2 regions of the Xanthomonas theicola genome follow, and region 1 is predicted to be linked to the other one. Evidence: predicted binding sites of a transcription regulator. Region 1 holds the regulator's gene; the other holds the start of a gene.
What was found. Region 1 encodes FliA, which starts transcription of late flagellar genes. Its sites were predicted from a motif close to TAAAGTTTNNCNNNCNNNGGCCGATAA; they were not measured.
Positions count from the first base shown of each region.

Region 2: a site for FliA is predicted at 1,560-1,586, ahead of G4Q83_RS21045 (methyl-accepting chemotaxis protein). Genes of this name have one in related genera too.

Region 1 is NZ_CP049017.1:1,106,849-1,110,955, forward strand. Features, by position in the region: gene G4Q83_RS04915 (chemotaxis protein CheA) at 1-905, opposite strand, end outside; gene G4Q83_RS04920 (protein phosphatase CheZ) at 1,173-1,784, opposite strand; gene cheY (chemotaxis response regulator CheY) at 1,784-2,176, opposite strand; gene G4Q83_RS04930 (RNA polymerase sigma factor FliA) at 2,195-2,944, opposite strand; gene G4Q83_RS04935 (MinD/ParA family ATP-binding protein) at 2,941-3,825, opposite strand; gene flhF (flagellar biosynthesis GTPase FlhF) at 3,812-4,107, opposite strand, start outside.
Region 2 is NZ_CP049017.1:4,501,112-4,505,218, reverse strand. Features, by position in the region: gene G4Q83_RS21045 (methyl-accepting chemotaxis protein) at 1-1,503, opposite strand, end outside; gene G4Q83_RS21040 (H-NS histone family protein) at 1,950-2,345, opposite strand; gene G4Q83_RS21035 (hypothetical protein) at 2,637-2,858, opposite strand; gene G4Q83_RS21030 (IS3 family transposase) at 2,898-3,317, shown strand; one part of gene G4Q83_RS21025 (IS3 family transposase) at 3,473-4,107, opposite strand, start outside.

The sequences.
Region 1 (4,107 bases):
CGGTCCAGTTCGGTGTCGGCGCCGATCAGTTCCAGTTCCACTTCCTTGTTCAAGGAGCGGGCGACGTCGCGCGCCACCTTGGGGAAGCGCGAGAACACCTTGCCGACCGGCTGCATGCGGGTGCGCATCACCGCCGATTGCAGGCGCGCGGTGGCGATGTCCAGGCTGCTGACCGCGCGGTCCAGTTCTTCGTCGCGCAGGCGCACGCGCAGGGTCTTGAGCCGGTTGCGCGACAGCACCAGTTCGCCGATCAGGTTGACGATCGCGTCCAGGCGCTTGGTGTCCACGCGCACGGTGTGCTCGGGTTCGGCGGCCTTGGCGGGCGCGGCGGCCTTCGGCGCCGCCGGGACTCGGGACTCGGGACTCGGGACTCGCGAAAGCTGCGGCTTGGCGGTAGGCGCGGCGCTGCCGTGCAAGTCGTCGAGCAGCGCTTCGAACTCGTCGTCGCCGATCAGGTCCGAATCAGCGGAGCCGGCCACTGCAGGCGCAGTGCTTTTCCCGCGTCCCGACACCACTGCTGTCTCCTCGCCGCTGGTCGCGAACTGCGCGATCAACTGCGGCGGCGCGCGCGGCGGTTCGCTGCCGTTGCCGAACGCGTCCAGCATCGACTGCAGATAGTCCAGCGACTGCTGCGCGGCGTCGAAGTGCCGCGCCTGCAGCGTGGCCTGGCCGGCGCGGGCCTGGCCGAGGGTGTCTTCGGCGGCGTGGCACAGCTCGACCATGGCGTTGATCGCCAGGAAGCCGGCGCCGCCCTTGAGCGTGTGGAAACCACGGAACACGGCGTTGAGTTGCGCGCTGTCTTCCGGCGCCTGCTCCAGCGACACCAGTTGCTCGCCGAGCCGGTCCAGGATTTCCTGGGCCTCGATGATGAAATCGGCGGCGATGTCGTCGGGCACGGCGCTCATGACTAGGACCTGCCCACGCGATTGCAATAGGCCGCGTTGTCGTGTCCGGCCCCCAGGTGGTTGTGCACGGCGCAGCGACAGGCTGGCCGCCTGTTCAAGCCGCGCGCAGCCGCCTGGGGGCCGGACACGGCAACCCGAAGGGCCGCGCTTTGGTGCGCGCGGTGCTGCGTCATCATTCGGTCGTTTATCGGCATAAATTCCCTCATTCTTCCTTGCCCCGCCCGCACCAAAGCGCGGCGTGGCCTATTCCAATCGCGTAGGCAGGTCCTACAACCCCAGTCCGGACAGCAGGTCGTCGGCGTCGTTCTGCGACACGCCGTGACGGTCCAGGCCGGCCAGCGCCGGGCCGGCCAGGCCGCCGTCGGCCTTCTTGTTGTCGTCCTTCGGCGGCAATCCCAGCGCGCCGAAACCCTCGTGCACGCGACGCACGATCGCCGCGACGCGGCGGATGATCTGCCCGGTCAGGTCCTGGAAGCTCTGCGCCAGGGCCATCTCGGTGAGGTTGTGGCGGATCTTGTCGAGGATCTCGCCCTGCTCGCCGCTCAGTCCGCCGGCGCGCAGCTGTTCGGCCAGCGCGCGGCATTCCTCGGCCAGGTCCAGGGTGCGATGGCTGGCCTGTTCGGTCATCGCCACCACGTGGTCCAGGCGCGAGCAGGCATCGTCCAGCTCGCCGGCCTCGGTGGGGACGGTGGGCAGCTCGCCGAGCGCCTGGCCCAGGTCGCGCGCCAGCCGGCTCAGGCCCTGCATCATCGGCCGCGTGCGCCAGGCGGCGAGCGTGTCGATTTCCTTGCGCCAGCCGGCTTCGTCCCCGCGTTCCAGTGCGTCCAGCGCACCTTGCAGGCGTTCGATCAGGGCCCTACGTTCGGCGGTCGCTTTCATCAGGCGGTCGCTCCCAGGCGTTCGAAGATCTTGCCGAGCTTCTCCTGCAGGGTCTGCGCGGTGAACGGCTTGATGATGTAGCCGTTCACGCCGGACTGCGCGGCCTCGATGATCTGCTCGCGCTTGGCCTCGGCGGTCACCATCAGCACCGGCAGGTGCTTGAGCTTGTCGTCGGCGCGGATGTTGCGCAGCAGGTCGATGCCGGTCATGCCGGGCATGTTCCAGTCGGTGACCACGAACTCGAACGGCGCCGAACGCAGTGCCGCCAGCGCACTGTTGCCGTCCTCGGCCTCTGCAGTGTTGGTGAAGCCCAGATCGCCGAGCAGATTCTTGACGATGCGCCGCATCGTCGAGAAATCGTCCACGATCAAAATCCGCATGTTCTTGTTCACCGCTAACTCCCTTGGGTCTTATTCTTCGTCTTCCAGGCCGGCGTCGGCCGCTTCGAACGCTTTCAGGCGCCCGCGCAACCGTACCGTGGCCTGGCCGTGGATCTGGCACACGCGCGACTCGCTGACGCCGAGCACCGCGCCGATTTCCTTCAGGTTCAATTCCTGTTCGTAGTACAGCGACAGCACCAACTGCTCGCGTTCGGGCAACTGCGCGATCGCCTTGCCCAGTTCGCGGCCGAATTCGCTGCGCTCCAGCATCTGCTGCGGGTTGGGGCCGCCCTTGGCGATGCTGTCCAGCTCGCCGTGGTCCTCGATGCGCGACTCCAGGCTCAGCACCTGGCCGCGCGCGGCATCTTCCATCAACCGCAGGTATTCGGGAAGCGGCATGTCCATCGCCGCGGCCACTTCGTTGGCGGCGGCGGCGCGGCCGGTGCTCTGCTCGATCTTGCGGATCGCCGAGGCGGCGTCGCGGGCGCGGCGGTGCACCGAGCGCGGCACCCAGTCGCCGCGGCGGATCTCGTCGATCATCGAGCCGCGGATGCGGATCGAGGCGTAGGTCTCGAACGAGGCGCCCTGGTCGGCGTCGTAGCTGCGCGAGGCCTCGATCAGACCGATCATGCCGGCCTGGATCAGGTCGTCGATCTCCACGCTGGCCGGCAGCCGCGCCGCCAGGTGGTGGGCGATGCGCCGCACCAGGTCCGAATGCTGGGCGATGTAGTCGTTGGCGCTGTTGCGCTGTACGGCGCGGTACTGGGCGGCGGCGTTCATGCGGCGACCCCTTGCTGGATGATCCGTTCGACGAAGAACTCGACGTTGCCGCGCGCCGCCGTCGGCGCCTGCCAGCGCGAGGTGCGCCGCGCGATTTCGGCGATCGCCTGCGCCGACGGGCTGGACGGGTAGGCCTTGACCACCGGCTGCTGGCGCTGCACCGCCAGGCGCAGCCAGTCGTCCTGCGGCACGCAGCCCAGGTAGTTCAACGACACGTCGCCGAGGAACTTCTCGCACACCCGGCTCAGCTTGTCGTACAGCAGGCGGCCCTCGTTGAGGTCGCGGACCATGTTGGCGACGATCTGCACCCGGTCCACGCCGCGCTCGCGCGAGAGCACCTTGATGAGGGCGTAGGCGTCGGTGATCGAGGCCGGCTCGTCGCACACTACCACCACCGCGTCCTGCGCGGCCTGGCAGAAGGTCAGCACGCTGTCGGTGATGCCGGCGGCGGTGTCGATGACCATGATGTCCAGTTCGCGCTGCAGCTCGGAGAACACGTTGACCAGGCCGACGTGCTGGGCCGGCGGCAGCTCGGCCATGTGCCGGCGGCCGGAGGCGGCGGGCACCACCATCAGGCCGTTGGGCATGTCCACCAGCACCTCTTCCAGGGTGCAGCGCCCGGCGACCAGGTCGGCCAGGGTGAACTTGGGGGTCAGCCCGAGCAGCACGTCGACGTTGGCCAGGCCGAGGTCGGCGTCCAGCAGCAGGGTGCGCTTGCCCATGTCGGCCAGCGCCATCGACAGGTTGACCGAGATGTTGGTCTTGCCGACGCCGCCCTTGCCGCCGGTCACGGCGATCGTGCGCACCGGGCCCAGCGGTTCGCTGCGCGTCGCCGACAGGGGGAAGGCATTGGTGAGATTGACGTAATCACGCGACGGCATGGGTCTGCTCCGGAGTACAGGGCTTATCGGCAGCGCGCCGCAAATCTTCAAGGCGCAATACCAGGCTGGCGGCGTTGGCACGGTGCAGGTCGTCCGGCACGCGCTGACCATCGGTCACCCAGGTGAGGGGAAGCCGGTGGTCCGCGACCACCGACAGGGCACTGCCAAACCGCCCGGTTTCGTCCAGCTTGGTCAAGATCGCCCCCTGCGGATCGGCGCCGGCGAACCGGCGCACCACCTCGTCCAGGTCGGAGAAATGCGCGTTGGCAGGCAGTACTAGCA
Region 2 (4,107 bases), 1.4 Mb from region 1:
CGCCTGGCCCGCCACGTTGACCTGCTGCGCGCCCTGGCCGACCTTGGCGCCGGACTCGGAGATCAGGTCGCGGATCTCTTTCGCAGCGGTCGTGCACCGCTGCGCCAGGCTTCGCACTTCGGACGCGACCACGGCGAAGCCGCGTCCCTGCTCGCCCGCGCGCGCCGCCTCCACGGCGGCATTGAGCGCAAGGATGTTGGTCTGGAACGCGATGCCATCGATGACGGTGATGATCTCTCCGATCTTGCGCGAGGACGCTTGGATGTCGGCCATGGTGCTGACCACCCCGTTGACCAGCTCGCCGCCGCGCAACGCCGTCTCGGCGGCGCCGCTCGCCAACCCGTTGGCCTGGTGCGCGCCATCGGCGTTCTTGCGCACGATGCTGGTCATTTCTTCCATGGAACTGGCGGTTTCCTCCAGCGCCGCGGCCTGCTGTTCGGTACGGCGCGCCAGATCGTCGTTGCTTCGCACAATGTTCCCCGCCGCGCTGCTGAGCGTGTTCGCCACCTCGCCAAGCTGGCGTCCCGCCTCGACATCCATCAACGCCCCCACGGCGCGCAACGGGGTGCCGTCCGCTGCGCGCTTGGTCAGGCCGCGTGCCCTGAACCAGCGATACTGCCCGCTCTTGAGTTGCAGGCGATACTCGATGTCGAAGCCGGTGCGGCCGCTACGGTCGTTCAGGTGCGCGGCGAAGGCGTTCAGCGACCGCTCCTTGTCCTCGGGATGCAGGCGTGACGCCCAGCTGTCCAGGACATTGGGAAAATCCTGCTCGGACTCGAAGCCCAGCAAGTCCCGGAACTGCTGCGACCACCAGAACTCGTTGTTCGGATTGATCGGGTCGCCTGCGATCACGCTCATGTCCCAGAGCCCGTCGCTGAGCATCTGCGAGCCGAGCTCGAAGCGGATCAGCGTGACGTCCAGGAAATGCTCGCGCGCGCGGCGCTCGGCGATGTCGGTGAGGGAACCGGCGACCCGCAGCGGCGCCCCGTGCGCGTCGCGCTCGGTGGTGCCGAAGGCGCGGAACCACCGATATTCGCCGGATTTCAAGCGAAGCCGGTTTTCGACGTCGTACGGCGTGTTGCCGCTTCGGTCGTTGAGATGGGCCGCGAACGCATCCAGCGTCCGCTGCTTGTCTTCCGGATGCAGGCAGGCGACCCAACTGTCGAGCACGTCGGGAAAGTCCTGCACCGAGGAAAAGCCGAGCAATCGCCGCATCTGCGGGGACCACCACACCGGATTGTCGGGATGGCCGGGGTCACCGGCAACGACGCCGATGTCCCACAAGCCATCCGTGGTGCCGTTCGCCACCAACTCGAAACGGCCCTCCAGGTGTTCGAGCGCCAGCGTGGCCTGCTCAGCCTGCGCCTTGGCCAGATCGCGCTCGCGCTGCGCGCTGTACACACGCTCGGCCAACTGTTTCGCAAGCGCGGCCTGGGCCGTCGCAGGCCACGCCGCCGCAGCGCCCTGCAACGTGGCATTCACAGCCTTGGCCAGCGCTTCCACTTTGATGACTACGGGTGAACCACATGGGCGTCTCTGAAGTTGGGTCGATCCGCACTTTAGCGGCTTGGTGGACAACTTCTTTAGCGGCTCCCGCACCGGGCGACATGCTTCGGCCGGGCGCACGGCACCCTGCACGGGGCCGCTGCGATCGCCGATCGCCAGGCCATGCGTCCTCCACCTCGGTCCAGTCCTGGCTGCACCACGGCCGGAGCTTGCCGCCGCGCCCGCACCCAACGGGACCGGGGAACTGGCCTGCACCTCCGTCATGGCGCTCACAGACCGCAAGGCATCGGGGCTGCCGCCTGCCTGGCGACCGCTCGCCGCGTCGCCCGAGTGTCCCGCGCCGGGACGCCGCCTCGCTGCAACTCAAGCCGGGGAACCGCGCATCCTTCCCACGGGCTGCGCCCAGCCGACGCTTCTCTTGGCGACGGCCGCCTCGCGCGAGCTCATCCAGGATAGGCGGGGAACTTCTCATCCGGATGCTTCGATTTCCAGTTCTTGTAGGCTGCCGTGCCTTCCCAGGCCGCGAACGCACGCGGCGTGCGCCCACGTCCGGACCAGGTGTCCTGGGTGTGCGGAAGCCAGTATTTCGGCGCGACCTCTTTTTTCACGGACGCCGCTTTCTTCGACTTGACGGTTGCGGCGCCGGCCAGCGTCGCGACCTCGGACCGTTGCTTGGCACTGAAGTATTCAGCATATTGCCCGAGCAGGCGCACGACCTCGGCGAATGCGCCATCCGCCTGGCCTTGGCGCAATTGCGCTTCCTGTGCTTCCAGATTGCGAAGTTCTTCTTCCAGCTTGGCCTTGGCGGAAGCGATGGATTCGAGAGATTTCTTGTTCACATGTTCCCCTTGTTCAGAAATGGCTTTTGCGACACGGCATGCGCTGGCGATCGACTGCGAACGCACAGACACCTTGGATGTTACATGGACGCGGCATGCCAATTGCTGACTTCCGGGACAGGCCTGCGGCGGCGGCGCGCCGCCCCGGCAGTCGACACCGCCGCCACACCGCAGTCGATGCATCAATCGCAGGTCGTGAGCCAGACAGCGCCCTGACTCCCCCTACGTCCGGCGGGAGCCAAGCGCAGCACCGTGCCCGGCACGCCGTAAACGGCGGCGCGCCTGCCTCCCTCATCGATCAGCCAGGAACGCGGCGAGAAGGCCAGTGAGCGCCTCGGGCCGCTCTTCCGGGATGAAGTGCCCGCTGTCCACCATGATCTGGCCACGCACATCGTCGGCCACCGCGCGCAGCGGCCCCGCCATCAACTCCAGGCACCGCCTGCCGGTTGCGGAAAATCTGCTCCAGCAGCACTTCACCGCGCAGCGTCCCCACCGGGCATGGGCCATCGACATCCCCTACATCCACACCGACGAGGGTGACTTTATCTGGCGATGGTCCTGGACCTGTACTCGCGCAAGGTTGTCGGCTGGGCCATGAGCGATCGCATGACGGCAGTGTTGGTCTGCGATGCGCTCATGATGGCGCTGTTTCGTCGTAGTTTTCCCAAGGGCGTGATCGTACACAGCGACCGCGGCATGCCGTACTGCGCCAAGGATCACCGCACCATCCTGGAGCAACACGGGTTGGTGGCGAGCATGCGTGCAAAAGGCAACTGCTATGGCAATGCAGCGATGGAAAGCTGGAATCACAGCCTCAAAGTGGAGGCCATCCACGGCGAGCGATGCTCAACGCGTGTACAGGCCAAGGCGCAGGTGTTCGACTACGTTGAGATCTACTACAAGCGCAGCCGACTGCATTCCACGCTGGGCTATCTCAGCTCCGAGCAGTTTGAGGCACAAAATCTAGCTTAAGCGGGTGTCCGTTGTTCGGGGGCAGGATCAGACTCTATCAACCCCTGCAAAACGGATCTGGCCATGAAAAGTGGATAGCGCTTAGAGTCCATATAATCATCCGGGATGCGACACCTTGAACCGCCCCGACTTTCGCGGAGGCTATTTTGTTTAAGTTAAGCCGGCATCAAGGCAGTGCTCATGAATTGGCTGTAGTAGTTTGCCTCAGCTTCTGCCAGAGGGATATAGCCGATGGATTCCAGCAGTCGATGATGGTTGAACCAGGCCACCCATTCGAGCGTGGCCAGTTCGACGGATTCCCTGGTTTTCCAGGGTCCACGACGATGAATCAATTCCGCCTTGTATAGGCCATTGATGGTTTCGGCCAAGGCGTTGTCGTAGCTGTCCCCACGACTGCCAACCGATGGCGCAATGCCGGCTTCGGCCAATCGTTCGCTGTAGCGAATTCCAACATATTGCGATCCTCTGTCGGAATGATGGATCAGGCTAACCTTGCTCTCCGGTTGGCGAGCATAGAGCGCCTGTTCCAGTGCATCCAGGACGAAGTCCGTCGTCATGCGGCTGCTCACGCGCCAGCCAACGATACGCCGGGCATACACGTTGATAACGAAGGCGACGTACAGCCAACCTTGCCAAGTCGATACATAGGTAAAGTCGGAGACCCAAAGCTGATTGGGACGATCCGCCTTGAACTGACGATTGACTCGGTCCAGCGGGCATGACGCCTTCGGATCGGCACGCGTGGTGCGAATATGTTTGCCGCGCCGTGCTCCCTGAAGTCCTTGCTGAC